DNA from 2 places in the Chromobacterium violaceum ATCC 12472 genome. Region 1 is predicted to be linked to the other one. Evidence: predicted binding sites of a transcription regulator. Region 1 holds the regulator's gene; the other holds the start of a gene.
What was found. Region 1 encodes FliA, which starts transcription of late flagellar genes. Its sites were predicted from a motif close to GCTAAAGNTNNNNNNNNNNCNGCCGATAAT; they were not measured.

Region 1 (6,967 bases):
CGCACCGCCGATCTATATGGTCTGTTCCGACACGCGCGCGAGGCGCGCAAGGCGCTGGCGCAGATCGCGCTGGCCCAGGGCCTGTGCCAGTCGGTGCTGGGCGTGGAGCAGGTGACCAGCCGCAAGGGCGCGCCCTGCGCGGCCTACCGGATCCGCCGCTGCCGCGGCGCCTGCGTCGGCGACGAGGGCGCCGACAGCCATAACGCCAGGCTGCTGGCCGCGCTGCAGCGGCTCAAGGTCAAGCCCTGGCCGTTCGACGGCGAGGTGGCGGTGGTGGAGCGCGACGAGGTATGCGGCGACGTGACCGAGCACCTGTTCGACCGCTGGTGCTATCTGGGCAGCCGTCGCAACGGCGGCGAGCTGGAGGGGACGCCGGCTTTCGACCTCGATTACTACAAGCTGCTGGAAGGCTGGCTGCGCCGGCCGGAGCCGGGCGGCGAGCTCAGGGCGCCGGCTGAGCCGGCGCCAGCGGCCGCGCGCGCAGCAGGCCGTATTTGAGCAGCCAGGCCAGCTGGTAGCAGACATAGTCGGGCGCGATGGCCGGACAGTGCTCCAGCACCTCGCTCAGCCCGCAGGCGCCCAGCTGCGAGACCACCTGCAGCACGTGGGCGAGCAGGGGGGCGCTGGACAGCAGCGAGACATCGGCATAGGTGGCCGGCATCGGCAGCTTGCCGGCGACGATGTCCTCCGCCAGCGGAGTGAGCTGCAGCGTCACATCGCTCGCCAGCCAGCGGCTGGGATAGCTTTGAAACGCGCTCAGCGGCGGCAGGGGCGCCGCGGCCGGCTTGGCCAGGCCCGCGCCGAGCGCCTCCCGCTTGAGCGTTCTCCACCACGCGTCGTAGCGCGCCATCACTTTGCGCCAGCTGAAATGCGCCTGCGCCCGCCTGCGGCCGGCCTCCCCCTGCGCGCGGCAGAGGCCGGGGCTGCGCGCCAGCTCGCGCAGCCGCTGCGCCAGGCATTCCATGTCCACGGCCACGCCCTGGGCGCAGCACAGCGACACCAGATTGGCATCCAGCACCGGCAGCAAGGCGTCGATCAGGGCTGGCGGGGGGCAGGCCAGCGTGGGAATCAGGTAGCCGGTTTCGCCGTCGACGACCAGGTCGCGGTAGCCGTCGAAGTCCGAGGCGAGCACCGGCAGGCCGGCGGCCATCGCTTCGACGATGGAAAGGCCGAAGGTTTCCTGATAGTTGTCGACCGGCGAGACGAAGACGTCGGCGGCGGCGAGCAAGTCGCGCTTGGCCTCGTCCTCGACGTTGTCGCACAGCCGCACGCATGTCTGCAAACCCAGTTCGCCTATGGTCTGGCGCAGGCTGGCGATCTCGCCGGCGCTGCCGCCGCCCGCCAGCAGCAGCCGCCACTCCAGCGGCGGCGTATCCGGGCCGGCCGGCTCCGCGCGCAGACGGGCGAGGGTGTAGAGCAGCGGCGTCAGGTCGGCCTTGGTGACCGGCGAAAAACGGCCCAGATAGAGCAGGCAGAACGCCCGTTCGGGCAGGCCCAGCTTTTTTCGGCAGGCTGCGCGGGCCCGCGGGATGAAATAGCTTTCGTCTATGCCTAGCGGCACCCACTCCGTGCGCGGCGGCCGGCCCGGCTCGCGGTGAAGCGCCAGATAGTGCCGCATCACGTCCTCGCCGGCGCGGGAGGTGCAGAAGATCGCGTCTCCCTCCCTGAGGGGGGCCTGGCACAGGCGGCGTATCTTGTCGCCCAGATCGACGTCGTTCAGGCTGTGGGTGGGCGCGGTGAGCGGAAAGGGATGGGCCGCGTGGCGGGCGCGCAGCTCGGCCATCTTGGGCAGATAGAAAAACGCGTCGCCGAGATGGAAGGCGTCGAAGTCGGTGGCGGCCAGCGCGTCCGGCAGGTTCAGGTGGTGGGACAGCACCACCCGGTTCAGCGTGTCTTCATCCAGCGAATTTTCCAGCTGTTGCCTGAGCAATTGCAGATTGCCCATCGTCGGGCAGAACAGCTGGATCTGATCGAATTCGCCGAAACGCAGCAGCGCTTGCAAAAAACCGAAATTGCCGACCAGCCGGCCGATTTTCAGACTGCTGTCCGCGGACTCGACAAAGGAGTCTATGCTGCCGAAAACACGCTGTCTCATGCTTCCGTCCCGGGCGGTTTGAGATTATTCGTGCATCGCCAGGAAGCCGCGCAGCCGGCTCTCGATGATGCGCGGGTTCTCGCCGTTGGCGATCGCCACCACGCCTTCCACCACCAGCTCCTTCATCGCCAGTTCCGACGCCACCAGGTGCTTGAGCTTGTTGGCCATGGGCAGGAAGAACAGGTTGGCCGAGCCGACGCCGTAGACGGTAGCGACGAAGGCCACCGCGATGCCGCCGCCCAGCTTGGACGGGTCGGACAGGTTCTCCATCACGTGGATCAGGCCCAGCACCGCGCCCAGGATGCCCATGGTCGGCGCGTAGCCGCCGGCCGACTCCCAGATGCGCGCCGCCTGCCTGCGGGCGTGCTCGAACATGCTGATCTCCACCTCCATCACCGCGCGCAGCGTGTCCGGCTCGGTGCCGTCCACCAGCATCTGCATCGCCTTCTTGGTGAACGGGTCGCGCTGGGTGGCGATCAGGCCTTCCAGCGCCAAGAGGCCGCCCTTGCGCGAGGTCTGGCTCCAGTTGATGACCTCGCGGATCATTTTCTCGTGGTCGAAGTTGGGCGGGCGGAAGATCCAGCGCAGCATGCGCAGGCCGGCCATGAACTGCTTGGGCGTGCTTTGCAGCATCACCGCGCTGGTGGTGCCGCCGATCACGATCATGAAGGCGGTCAGCTGCATCAGCGAGCCAATGCTGCCCCCCTCGATGGCCTGGCCTGCGATGATGGCGGTCAGGCCCATTACAATGGCGATAAGACTGATCTTGTCCACAAGAAGGTTCCGTTATCGATCTGGTCTGAGACCCGTTGCCGGGCCCTCCCTTAGAGCCTGTTTACGATCTCTTGCTCGTAAAAAGATCACAGGCTCCTACAGCCAGTCTTTCAGTTTTGCGCGCAGACGGGCGATGGCCTGGCTGTGCAGTTGGCAGACGCGGGACTCGGTGACGCCGAGCACCGCGCCGATTTCCTTCAGGTTCAGCTCCTGCTCGTAATACAACGCCATCACCAGTTGGTCGCGCTCAGGCAGGAACTTGATCGCGCTGACCAGCTGCCGGCGGAAACTGTCGTCGGACAGGGCGGCCAGCGGATCCGGGGAGTCGTCGTCGGCGATATTGGTCACCGGATTGTGGCTGCCCTCGTCGTCGCCGCCGCCGAAGTCTTCGAAATGCAGCAGCGTGGTGCCCTTGCAGTCTCCCAGCATGTCCTGGTATTGCTCCAGCTCCACGCCCATTTCCGCGGCGATTTCCGACTCCAGCGGCGCGCGGCCCAGCCTCTGTTCCAGCTTGGAAATCGCTTCCTCGATCTGGCGCGAGTTGCGGCGCGCCTGGCGCGGCAGCCAGTCTTCGCGGCGCAGCTCGTCCAGCATCGCGCCGCGGATGCGCTGGCTGGCGAAGGTCTCGAACTGCACCCCCTGCGCCGGATCGAACTGGCGGGCGGCCTCGATCAGGCCGATCATGCCGACCTGGACCAGATCGCCCAGCTCCACCGACGCCGGCAGCCGCGCGATCATGATGCTGGCCAGCTTGCGCACCAGCGGGGCATAGGCTTCCACGTCGATCTCGACGCTGGGGGCCGCTGCCGCGTAGCCCGATCGGCGGAAGGACGGAAAGGTCATAAGGGTTTGGCTCCATCCGCCTCGGCCCAATCGCGCGAGGCGGCAATCAGCAAGTCCATGTATCCGGTACTGTCGCGGCTGGTTTCCGGCGCGTCCCATTGCGGCAGCACCGCCGACAGCTGCGAGAAGGCCGCGGCCGCCTCGCTGTCCGGGAAGGCCTCCATCAGCGGCCGGCGCAGCGTCTGGCTGCGGCGCACCGCGTTGTCGTGCGGCACGAAGCCGACCCAGCGCAGCGAGACGGTCAGAAACTCGCTGGCGACCGCCGACAGCCGGGTGAACAGCTCGTGCGCCTCCTCCAGGTGCCGCGCCCGGTTGATCAGCACATTGAAGCGCTGGCGGCCGAAGCGGCTGGCCAGGCGCTTGATATTAGCGTAGGCGGCGGTCAGCGAGTCGGCATCCGGTGTTAATACCAAGACCAGATTGTCGGCCACGCTGGCCGGTATCGGATCGCGCACCGGATCGGGCGCGTCGATCAGCAGCGCCGAGGCGTCCCGTTCCTGGGCGCCGAATTCGCTGCCCAGCCGCAGCCACAGCTGGGTGGAGAATAGCGCGCGCTGCTCCGGCTGCGCATAGAGATTGATCAACTGCACGCCTTGCCGCGACCCCACCATCATCTCGTCCAGGCCGCCCACGCTGACCACCTGGCTTTCCAGCGTGGCGGTGGCGGGCACGCCCAGGCGGCGGGTCTGCACCTGGCCCAGGCAGCAGTCCACCACGATGGGGCGCAGGCCGGCGTAGGCCAGGCCCAGGGACAGCTCGGTCACCACGGTGCTGGTGCCGGCGTGCTCGGAGCCGATGAAGGCGAAGCTGGGCGCGCGCTGCCGCTGGGCGGCGAGCCGGCGGAGACTGGCGGCCTGGTCCTGCATGGCGTTCATAGCCATCCGGCCTGCGCCGCCTGCATGATGGACATCTCATCGGCCTGCAGCGCGAACGGCGAGGCGATCTGCTGGGCGCGCATCGCGCGGTCGACCAAGAAGGCGGCGTTGGCGGAATGCAGGTCTTCCGGCACGCGCTGGCCGTTGGTGACGTAGTAGAGCTTGAGCCGGTTGCGGATGATCACGTCCAGGCTGGGCCCCTGGGCCACCGCCTCGTCTATCTTGGACAGGATGCAGCCGGCGAGGCCGTCGCCGCGGTAGCGCTTCACCACGTCCTCCAGCGTGTGGCCGTCGGTGTTGGCGGCCAGCAGCAGCAGCCGCTCGATCGGGCGGCCGGCGGTGCGCAGCATGTCGATCTGCGCCAGCACGCGCGCGTCGCGCTGGCCCATGCCCACGGTGTCGATGAACACGATGTGGCGGTTGGACAGGTCGGCCAGCGTCAACTGCAGATCGCCCTCGTTCTGGATGGAGAACACCGGCACGCCAAGGATCTTGCCGTAGATGCGCAGCTGGTCCTGCGCGCCGATCCGGTAGCTGTCGGTGGTGATCAGCGCCACGTGCTGGGCGCCGAAGCGCATCGTCGCGCGCGCGGCCAGCTTGGCCACGGTGGTGGTCTTGCCGACGCCGGTGGGGCCGACCAGCGCGAAGATGCCGCCGCGGTCCATCACCTCGCGGTCGGCGTCCGCGCACTTCAGATTGTGCGCCAGCGCCGAGCGCGCCCATTTCACCGCGACCTCGGCTTGGTACTGCGCCGGCATCTTTTCTATCAGCTGGCGGATCAGTTGGGCGGAGAAGCCCATGGCCAGCAGGTGCTTGAACAATTCCAGCCGGTTGGGCGCCTTGCCTTCCATGTCCGACCAGGCGAAGCTGGCCAGCTGGCTTTGCAGCAGGCTCCTGAGCAGCTTGATCTCGTCGCCGATCTGCCTGAGTTCCTGGGCCATCTGTTCCTGCTCCTCGCCGTTGGCGTGAGGCGCGGCGGGCTCCGGCGCCGGCGGGCGCGGCGCGGCGCGGGGAATGGGCTGCGCCGCCGGCTGCATGAGGGGCTGGGCGACGGGTTGCGGCGGGGCGTAGGTCGGCTCCACGCGCGGCGGCGCGGCGTCCAGCCGCGGCGGGGCCGGGCTTTCCAGCGGCTCCACCGGCATCGCGTAAGTGCGGGCGATGGCGCGGTTCATCGCGCTGCCGTTGGCCTGGGGAATGGGCGCCGGCTGCTGCGGCCGGTTGACCGCCGGCGGCGCGTTGCGCGGCGGATGCTTGCTGCTGGAGGTGGACAGCGTGCTGGCCAGGTTGGCGACGTCGGCGTCCGCCACCGCCATGATTTCCACGCCGCCGCCCATGGTCGGGCGATTGGACAAAATGAGGGCGTCCGCACCCAGTTCTTCGCGAACTTGCCGGAGTGCGTCTCGAGTGGTTTTCCCGAAGAACTTTTTCACCACCATTGTCGATTAGCCCTTAGCCCTTGCTGCCGCCGATTACCGCAATTATACGAATGGATTTATTGTCCGGAATCTCATTATGCGAAATCACGCGCAACTGCGGCAATGCCCGGCGCAGGAAACGCGCCAGCAGCGGCCGCAGCCCCGGCGCCGTGAGCAGCACCGGATTGTATCCCTGGATCTCCACTTGTTCCGTCTGCTGGGCGGCGCTGGACAGCAGATTTTCCGCCAGCCCGGGCTCCAGCCCGCCCCCGGCCTTGGACTGCACCGCCTGCATCAGCACGTTCTCCAGCGCCGGCTCCAGCGTCATCAGCGGCAGTTCCGCCTCGCCGGGGAACAGCTGCTGGACGATCACGCGCGACAGCGCGGTGCGCACCGCGCTGGTCAGCTCGTCGATGTCCTGGTTTTGAGGCACATGGTCTGCCAGCGTTTCGACGATGGTGCGGAAGTCGCGGATGTGTATGCCTTCCGACAGCAGCTGCTGCAGCACTTTCTGCAATATGCTCACCGGCACCACCTTGGGCACCAGGTCCTCGATCAGCTTCGGCGATTCCTTGGCCTGGTGGTCGATCAGCGCCTGCACTTCCTCGCGTCCCAGCAGCTCGGCGGAGTGGGTCTGCAGCAGGTTGGAGATGTGGGTGGCGACCACGGTGCTGGCGTCGACCACGGTATAGCCCAGGCTTTGCGCCTCTTCGCGCTTGCCGGCGTCTATCCACACCGCCGGCAGGCCGAAGGCGGGATCGGTGGTGGCGGCGCCGGCGATCTCCTTGCTGACCATGCCCGGATTGATGGCCAGGAACTGGCCGATGAAGGCTTCGCCCTTGCCCAGCTCCACGCCCTTGAGCAGGATGCGGTAGGCATTGGGCTTGATTTCCAGATTGTCGCGGATATGGACCGGCGGCACCAGGAAGCCCAGATCCTGGGCGATCTTCTTGCGGATGCCGCGG
Region 2 (6,967 bases), 1.0 Mb from region 1:
GGCGGCAGCGTGCCGCGGCTGATCGCCAGCGACAGGTCGTCGGCGAGCTGCTGATAGAGGGTGGCGGCGCTGTTCTGCATCGTCGGGCTTTCGGCGGGGAGGGGCACAGCGTTCATCATAGTGGAGGGTGACAGTTGCTGAAAAGATTAATCTGTAACCAGATCAATAATGGATTTTTGAATCTGTATCCATCAAGACAGTCCGCTTAGCATGTCCGGGTGGGCAAGGGCCTGTCGCCGCTTGCCGTTTCGCAGGAGATCCTCGATGCCGGAATTCGCTTTGCTGTCCTATGTCGCCCTGATGTCGATCACGCCGGGGCCCAATAACCTGATGCTGGCCTCGTCCGGCGTCAATTTCGGCTTCCGCCGCACCGTGCCGCACATGCTGGGCATCAGCCTGGGCTGCGCGCTGCAGGTGTTCATCGTGGCCATGCTGCTGGCGCAGATGCTGGGCTGGCTGTCGTCGTGGCGCCTGCCGCTGGCGGTGGCCGGCTGCGTCTACCTGTTGTGGCTGTCGTGGCAGATCGCCCGTTCCGGCCAGCCGGAAGCGCGCGAGCAGGCCCGGCCGCTGGGCTTCATCGGCGCGGCGCTGTTCCAGTGGCTGAATCCCAAGGCCTGGGTGATGGTGCTGAACGCGTCCATCCTGTTCATGCCGGCTGGCGAGGGCGGGCGCTGGCTGGCGGCGCTGTTGCTGGCGCTGGTGTTCGCCGTGGTCAACCTGCCCTGCATCAGCGTGTGGGCCTGGGGCGGCGAGAAACTGCGGCGCTCGCTGTCCGCGCCCCGCGCCTTGCTGCTCTACAACCTGACGATGGGCGCGCTGATGGCCGTCACCGCGCTATGGCTGCTCTATGACGAACTGGCACCGGCGCTTGCCCTGACGGCATGATGTCCTTTTCTGGCAGGGGCTTGTCCGGAGATGGCCTTATTTGCTGGCCATATCCGCCATACGATGCTGTCCATATCCACACCGCCGGGGGAGGCGAAATGAAAAAGACCGCATTGCTGGTGATTGATGTCCAGGATTCCTTTCTGCACCGCCCGTACTGGGACGAGCGCGAGCTGCCCGCCTATCGGGACGCGCAACTGAGGCTGATCGCCGGCGCCGAGGCGAGCGGGGTGCCTGTCGTCAACATTCTCCATACCGACGACGACGAGGCCTTCCGGCTGGAGTCCGGGCTGGTCAAGCCGCAGTCCTGGCTGAAACACCGGCCGGCGGCGTCTTTCGTCAAGCATGTGCACAATGCGCTGACCGATTCCGGCCTGCAGGACTGGCTGATCAAGCATGGCATCCAGAAGCTGGTGATTTCCGGCATCCGCACCGAGCAGTGTTGCGAAACCACCACCCGCGTGGCCTCAGACTTGGGCTACGAGGTGGATTTCGTCACCGAGGCGACCTTGACCTTTCCGATGACCCATGCGGGCAGCGGCGCGGTCTACAGCGCCGCCGACATCCGCGCCCGCACCGAGCTGGTGCTGGCCGGGCGCTTCGCGACCATCGTCACGGTGGAAGAGGCCCTGCGGCGGATGGCGGATTAAGAGCGGCCAACAGCATTCCTGATGCGGCGCTGCGCCGGCTTGTCGTACCCAAGTACGGCCTGCGTCGGCGCGCCTTGCCTCTGCCGTGAAACTGATTTTTGTTGGCCGCTCTAATTCCTTTCCGCTCCGGCTCCCCCCGCCGGGGGGCAAGGAAGTCCATCATTCCCGAGCTGACTCATGGTGGCGAGGGACGGCATCGGATTCCGGGCAGGCGCTTGCGGATTGACGCCGTCATGCCATAAGGTGTCGAAATGCAACTATCCGCACAAGGAGCAAGCATGTCTCAACACGCATCGAGCGTCCCGCCCGACGGGCTGCCGGCTTATCGGCTGCTGACCGGGCCGGACGACTCGGCCTTCTGCAAACGGGTCAGCGAAGCGCTGGCGCAGGGCTATCGGCTGCATGGCTCGCCGGCGGCCACCTTCAACGGCGAGCGCGTGATCGTCGCGCAGGCGGTGCTGTGGCCGGGAGCGAACGATGCCGCTGGCTGACGTGGCGCAGGCGCTGGCCATCGTGCTGGTCTGGGGCGTGAACTTCGTGGTGATCAAATGGGGCGTGGCCGGCGTGCCGCCGCTGCTGCTGGGCGCGCTGCGTTTCGCGCTGGTGGCGCTGCCGGCGGTATTCGTCATCAGGCGGCCGGCCCTGCCGTGGCGCTACCTGGCGCTGTATGGGCTGACGGTGGGCGTGGGGCAGTTCGGCTGCCTGTTTTCCGCGATCAAGCTGGGCATGCCGGCCGGACTCGCCTCGGTGGTGCTGCAGTCGCAGGCCTTTTTCACGCTGCTGCTGGCTCGGGTGTTTCTAGGCGAGCGCTGGCAGGCCAGCCAGCTGGTTGGCCTGCTGCTGGCTTTGGGCGGCCTGGCGCTGATCGGCATGGGCAAGGGCGGCGACATGACCGCGGTCGGCTTCGGCCTGACCATCGCCGCGGCCACCAGCTGGGCAGCGTCCAATGTCGTGGTGCGCGCGATAGGCCGCGCCGGCTTCAAGGTGGAGCCGCTGGGCCTGGTGGTGTGGTCCAGCCTGGTGCCGCCGATTCCCTTCCTGCTGTTGTCGTGGCGGCTGGAAGGCGGCGAGCGCATGGCGGCGGCGCTGCGAGGCTTCGACGGGCAGTCGCTGTTCGCCGTCGCCTATCTGGCCTTTGTGGCCACCATGTTCGGCTATGGGCTGTGGAGCCGCCTGCTGGCGCGGCACGCCGCGGCCAAGGTGGCGCCGTTCTCGCTGCTGGTGCCGGTGGTGGGATTGCTGGCTTCGCACTGGCTGCTGAGCGAGACGCTGACGCCCGCTCAGTTGGCCGGCAGCGGCCTGCTGATGGCCGGCCTGCTGGCCACGGTGTTCGGCGGCAGGCTGTTGGCGGCGGCGGAGGGCAGGACTCGCCGTGCGTGACGTCTATTTCCTGCTGTCGCCCTGCGTGCTGCTGCTGGACCTGGCCGGCCCGGCCGACGCTTTCAGGCTGGCAGGCCAGCATGGCGCGGCGTTCCGGCTGCATTACGTGAGCGCGTCGACGGAGGTGGAGACCTCGCTGGGCCTGCCGCTGGGCGGCCTCGCGCCCTTGCCGGACGCGCTGCCGGACGGCGCGGTGGTGGTGGCGCCGGGTTCGACCCCGTCCATCGAGGCCTATGCCAGGCCGGAGGCGAGGCGGGTGGTCGCCTGGCTGGCCTCGCGCCGGCATCGAACGGGCATACGCTGGGCGGGCGTCTGCTCGGGCAGCCTGCTGCTGGCGGAGGCCGGCCTGTTCGACGGCCGCGCCTGCACCAGCCACCACTCCTTGATCGAACGGCTGCGCGCGCTGGCGCCGGCGGCCCGGGTGCAGGAAAACCGGGTGTTCGTCGCCGACGGTCCGTGCTACAGCAGCGCAGGCATCACCGCCGGCATCGATCTGGCGCTGCATCTGATCGCCGAATTGGCCGATCCCGCCGTGGCCCGCGCGGTGGCGCGCGAGATGGTGGTGTATTTCCGCCGCTCGCCGCAGGATCCGGAGCTGTCGCCGTGGCTGGCCTGGCGCAATCACCTGCATCCGGCGCTGCACCGCGCGCAGGACCTGATCTGCTCTGATCCGGTGCGCGATTGGCCGCTGGACGAACTGGCGGCCAGGGTCCACGTCAGCGCCCGCCACCTGTCGCGGCTGTTCCGCGACCAGGCCGGCGTCTCCGCGCACGACTACCACCGCGCGCTGCGCCTGACGCTGGCCGAGCAATGGCGCTCGGCGGGGCTCAGCAAGGAAAAAGCCGCGCTGTCCGCCGGTTTTTCATCGGCCAGGCAGATGAACCGGGCCGCCGCCGCGCATGACTGAGCGGCGGCGCATGCCGTCCGCGTCTCAAGTTTCATCAGTTATTGCCGATGTTTCAGGTTGACGAGCTCCGGGAATGGTTCATACCATTCCATCAACACCTATCGGTAATTGCCATGAATACAGTCCGCCGTATGCCTCGCCTCGCCTTGCTTGCCCTGATGGCCGGTTTGACCGCCTGCGCCACGCCCGCCCCGCAGAAATCCTCGATGGGCGCGCCGATGCCGATGAAGGAGAGCGGCTCGGTCCCGTCGGGAGTCGGCTACGTCGGCTCCGGCGACGAGGCCGCCAGCGGCGAGGAGGTGAAGGTGGTGGTGAAGGAAGTGAATCCCTTCCGGCCCATCGTCGTCCGGGTGACCGGCTCCGGCGCCGCGCCTTACACCAACAGCCTGACGCCGTCGCAGCGCAAGCTGCTGGCGATGCGGGCCGCCCGGCTGGACGCTTTCCGCTCGATAGCGGAACAGGTGCAGGGCATGAAGCTGGTCGGCAACAGCTCGGTGTCGAACATGATCGCCAACAGCGATAGCTTCCGCACCTATGTGGACGCCTATCTGCGCGGCGTCACCATCGTCTCCACCGTGATGAAGCCGGACGGCACCAGCGAGGCGGTGGCCGAAATCACGCTGGATCAGGAGTTCTACAAGCAATTCCGCAATTCGATGGAAAAGACCGGCAGCGTGATGCAGGCCGCCAAGGAAACCGGCACCGCGGGCGCGCTGTGTCCGGAGGGCAATTGCGGCGCCACCAAGGTGGTCCCCGCGCCGGCGGCTATGCCCATGACCGCCTCACCTGCCCGCTACAGCAGCAATTTCTACGTGAACCAGTGATGAAGCGAACCGCTATCCGTGCCGCCGCTCTTGCGGCGGCATTTGTTTTGTCGGCCGCGGCGCGGGCGGAACGCCTGAGCGCCGAGGGCGTGGCGCCGCTGGACAACGGACCGGTGGCCGCGCGCCACATGGCGATACAGGATGCGTTGAAGCTGATCTCCATCCGCCAGGGCGCGCGGATCGAGTCGACCCAGGTGATGGAGATGGGCAGGCAGGGAGAGTCGGGCACGCTGACCGCCGCCGCGCCGGTTCAGGGATCGGTGCGGGTGGTGAGCGAGTACGCCGAAGGCAAGCTCTATCATGTCAAGGTCGAGGTGGATACCGCCAAGGCGGCGTCCGTGTCGAACTCCGCATCCGAGAGGCGGAGCGATCCGTCCTGCCCGATGCCGGTGGGGCGGTCGATGAAGCGCAAGCTGGTGACCACGTATTTCGATGTCGCGCGCCCGGCCGAGGCGTCCGACATGCCGGACCTGGCGACGGCGCTGCCGACCGAGCTGGCGCGGCGGCTGTCGCGCAACGCCATGCTGATGGTGAGGGACGCCAACACCGTGTCGGTGCTAGCGGACAGCCGTATCGCCGAGCCGGACGCCGGCTGGCAAACCGCGAGCCAGCTGGGGCAGCGCGAGAACGTGCAGTTCGTGGTGGCGGGGCGGGTATTGTCCACCTCGGTGACCGAAAAAGGCGTAAGGCTGTCCCTGTTCGAGTCCAACAACACCAGCCAGCAGGGCGCCTTCTACAACGGTCCCTTCGCCGGCATGTTCGGCAACGGCGTCAAATACGTGCCCACGCAGCGGCAGTTCGACCTCGAGTTCTGGATATACGACGGCCTGACCGGCTCGCTGCTGGCCAGGGAGCGCGTCAACGGCATGGCCAGCTCCAAGGGGCCAATCATCCCGCCCCAGCCCCAGCCTTTCGCTTCCGGGGCCTTCTGGCAGGGTGACTACGGCAAGCTGGTCAGCCAGCTGCTGGATCGCGCGTCCGACCGCATAGACAACATCATCTCCTGCATTCCGTTCTCGGCCCGGGTGGTGAGGCTGGAAGGCAAGCGCGTCTACATCAACGCCGGCCTGCTGGACGGCATGGCGGTCGGGGACAAGCTGCTGTTGTACAAGCGCGCCAGCGGCCAGCCGCTGCGCGACCTGATTTCCGGCCGCGAGCTGGGCATGCCGGAAAGCCTGAACGGCGACGTGAGCCTGATCCAGGTGCAGCCCAATTTCTCCATCGGCCTGGTGCAGGGCAGCGGCCGGGCGCCGTCGGAGGGCGATTACGTCCGCTTTGGAACGGCGCGCTGATGTTGGTTTTTTCTGCTCAAAGTTCCGCTGTTTGCAATTTATTTTTGTATTGATAAGTATTATCAGCTGGTGTTACGGTGCGTCCCTGCACATCGCGTTTCGTCTCAATCAAACAGGGGATACACCTTGAAACAGCAACTGATGTTGGCCGCCGCGCTGGCGGCCGCGGCCGGGCCGGCGCTGGCCGAGGAAGTGGTGGTATACAGCGCGCGGGGCGAGCAACTGCTCAAGCCCATCGTGGAAGCCTACAAGAAAGAGACCGGCGTCAGCGTCAAGCTGGTGTCGGACAAGGAAGGCCCGCTGATGGAGCGCCTGCGTGCCGAAGGCCGCAACAGCCCGGCCGACCTGTTGCTGACGGTGGATGCCGGCAATCTGTGGCAGGCCGAGCGCATGGGCCTGCTGAAGGCGGTGCAGTCGCCGGTGCTGGATGCCAACGTTCCGGCCCACCTGCGCGACCCGGCCAGGCAGTGGTACGGCCTGTCCATCCGCGCCCGCACCATCTTCTACAACACCCAGAAGGTGAAGCCGTCGCAGCTGTCCAGCTACGCCGATCTGGCCGATCCCAAGTGGAAAGGCAAGCTCTGCCTGCGCACTTCCAAGAAGGTGTACAACCAGTCGCTGGTCGGCATGATGCTGGCCGAGACCGGCCCGGCCAAGACCGAGCAGGTGATCAAGGGCTGGGTGGGGAATTTGGCCGCCGCGCCGTTCCCCGACGACACCAAGATGCTGGAAGCCATCGCCGCCGGCCAGTGCGAGGTCGGCATCGCCAACACCTATTACTACGGCCGGCTGATGGAGAAGTCGCCCAAGCTGCCGCTGGGCATCTTCTGGGCCGACCAGGCGGGCAAGGGCACCCACGTCAACATCTCCGGCGCCGGCGTCACCCGTTACGCCAGGAACGAGAAGGGCGCGGTGAAGTTCCTGGAGTGGCTGAGCTCGGAGAAGGCGCAGAACCTGTTCGCCGACGTCAACATGGAATTCCCGGTCAACCCCAAAGTGAAGCCCGACGCCCGCGTGGCGGCCTGGGGC

Region 2: the regulator FliA is predicted to act here: its motif matches at 3,845-3,874, upstream of CV_RS09295 (LPP20 family lipoprotein).

Annotation. Positions count from the first base shown of each region.
Region 1 covers NC_005085.1:1,063,204-1,070,170, forward strand. Annotated here, with positions in the region: gene CV_RS05025 (exonuclease domain-containing protein) at 1-498, shown strand, start outside; gene CV_RS05030 (glycosyltransferase family 4 protein) at 443-2,095, opposite strand; gene CV_RS05035 (flagellar motor protein) at 2,120-2,869, opposite strand; gene CV_RS05040 (RNA polymerase sigma factor FliA) at 2,966-3,712, opposite strand; gene CV_RS05045 (MinD/ParA family ATP-binding protein) at 3,709-4,593, opposite strand; gene flhF (flagellar biosynthesis protein FlhF) at 4,584-6,023, opposite strand; gene flhA (flagellar biosynthesis protein FlhA) at 6,037-6,967, opposite strand, start outside.
Region 2 covers NC_005085.1:2,066,960-2,073,926, forward strand. Annotated here, with positions in the region: gene CV_RS09265 (PLP-dependent aminotransferase family protein) at 1-116, opposite strand, end outside; gene CV_RS09270 (LysE family translocator) at 265-885, shown strand; gene CV_RS09275 (isochorismatase family protein) at 984-1,535, shown strand; gene CV_RS09280 (DUF1737 domain-containing protein) at 1,814-2,026, shown strand; gene CV_RS23200 (O-acetylserine/cysteine exporter) at 2,013-2,915, shown strand; gene CV_RS23205 (GlxA family transcriptional regulator) at 2,908-3,822, shown strand; gene CV_RS09295 (LPP20 family lipoprotein) at 3,954-4,646, shown strand; gene CV_RS09300 (flagellar assembly protein T N-terminal domain-containing protein) at 4,646-5,938, shown strand; gene CV_RS09305 (Fe(3+) ABC transporter substrate-binding protein) at 6,065-6,967, shown strand, end outside.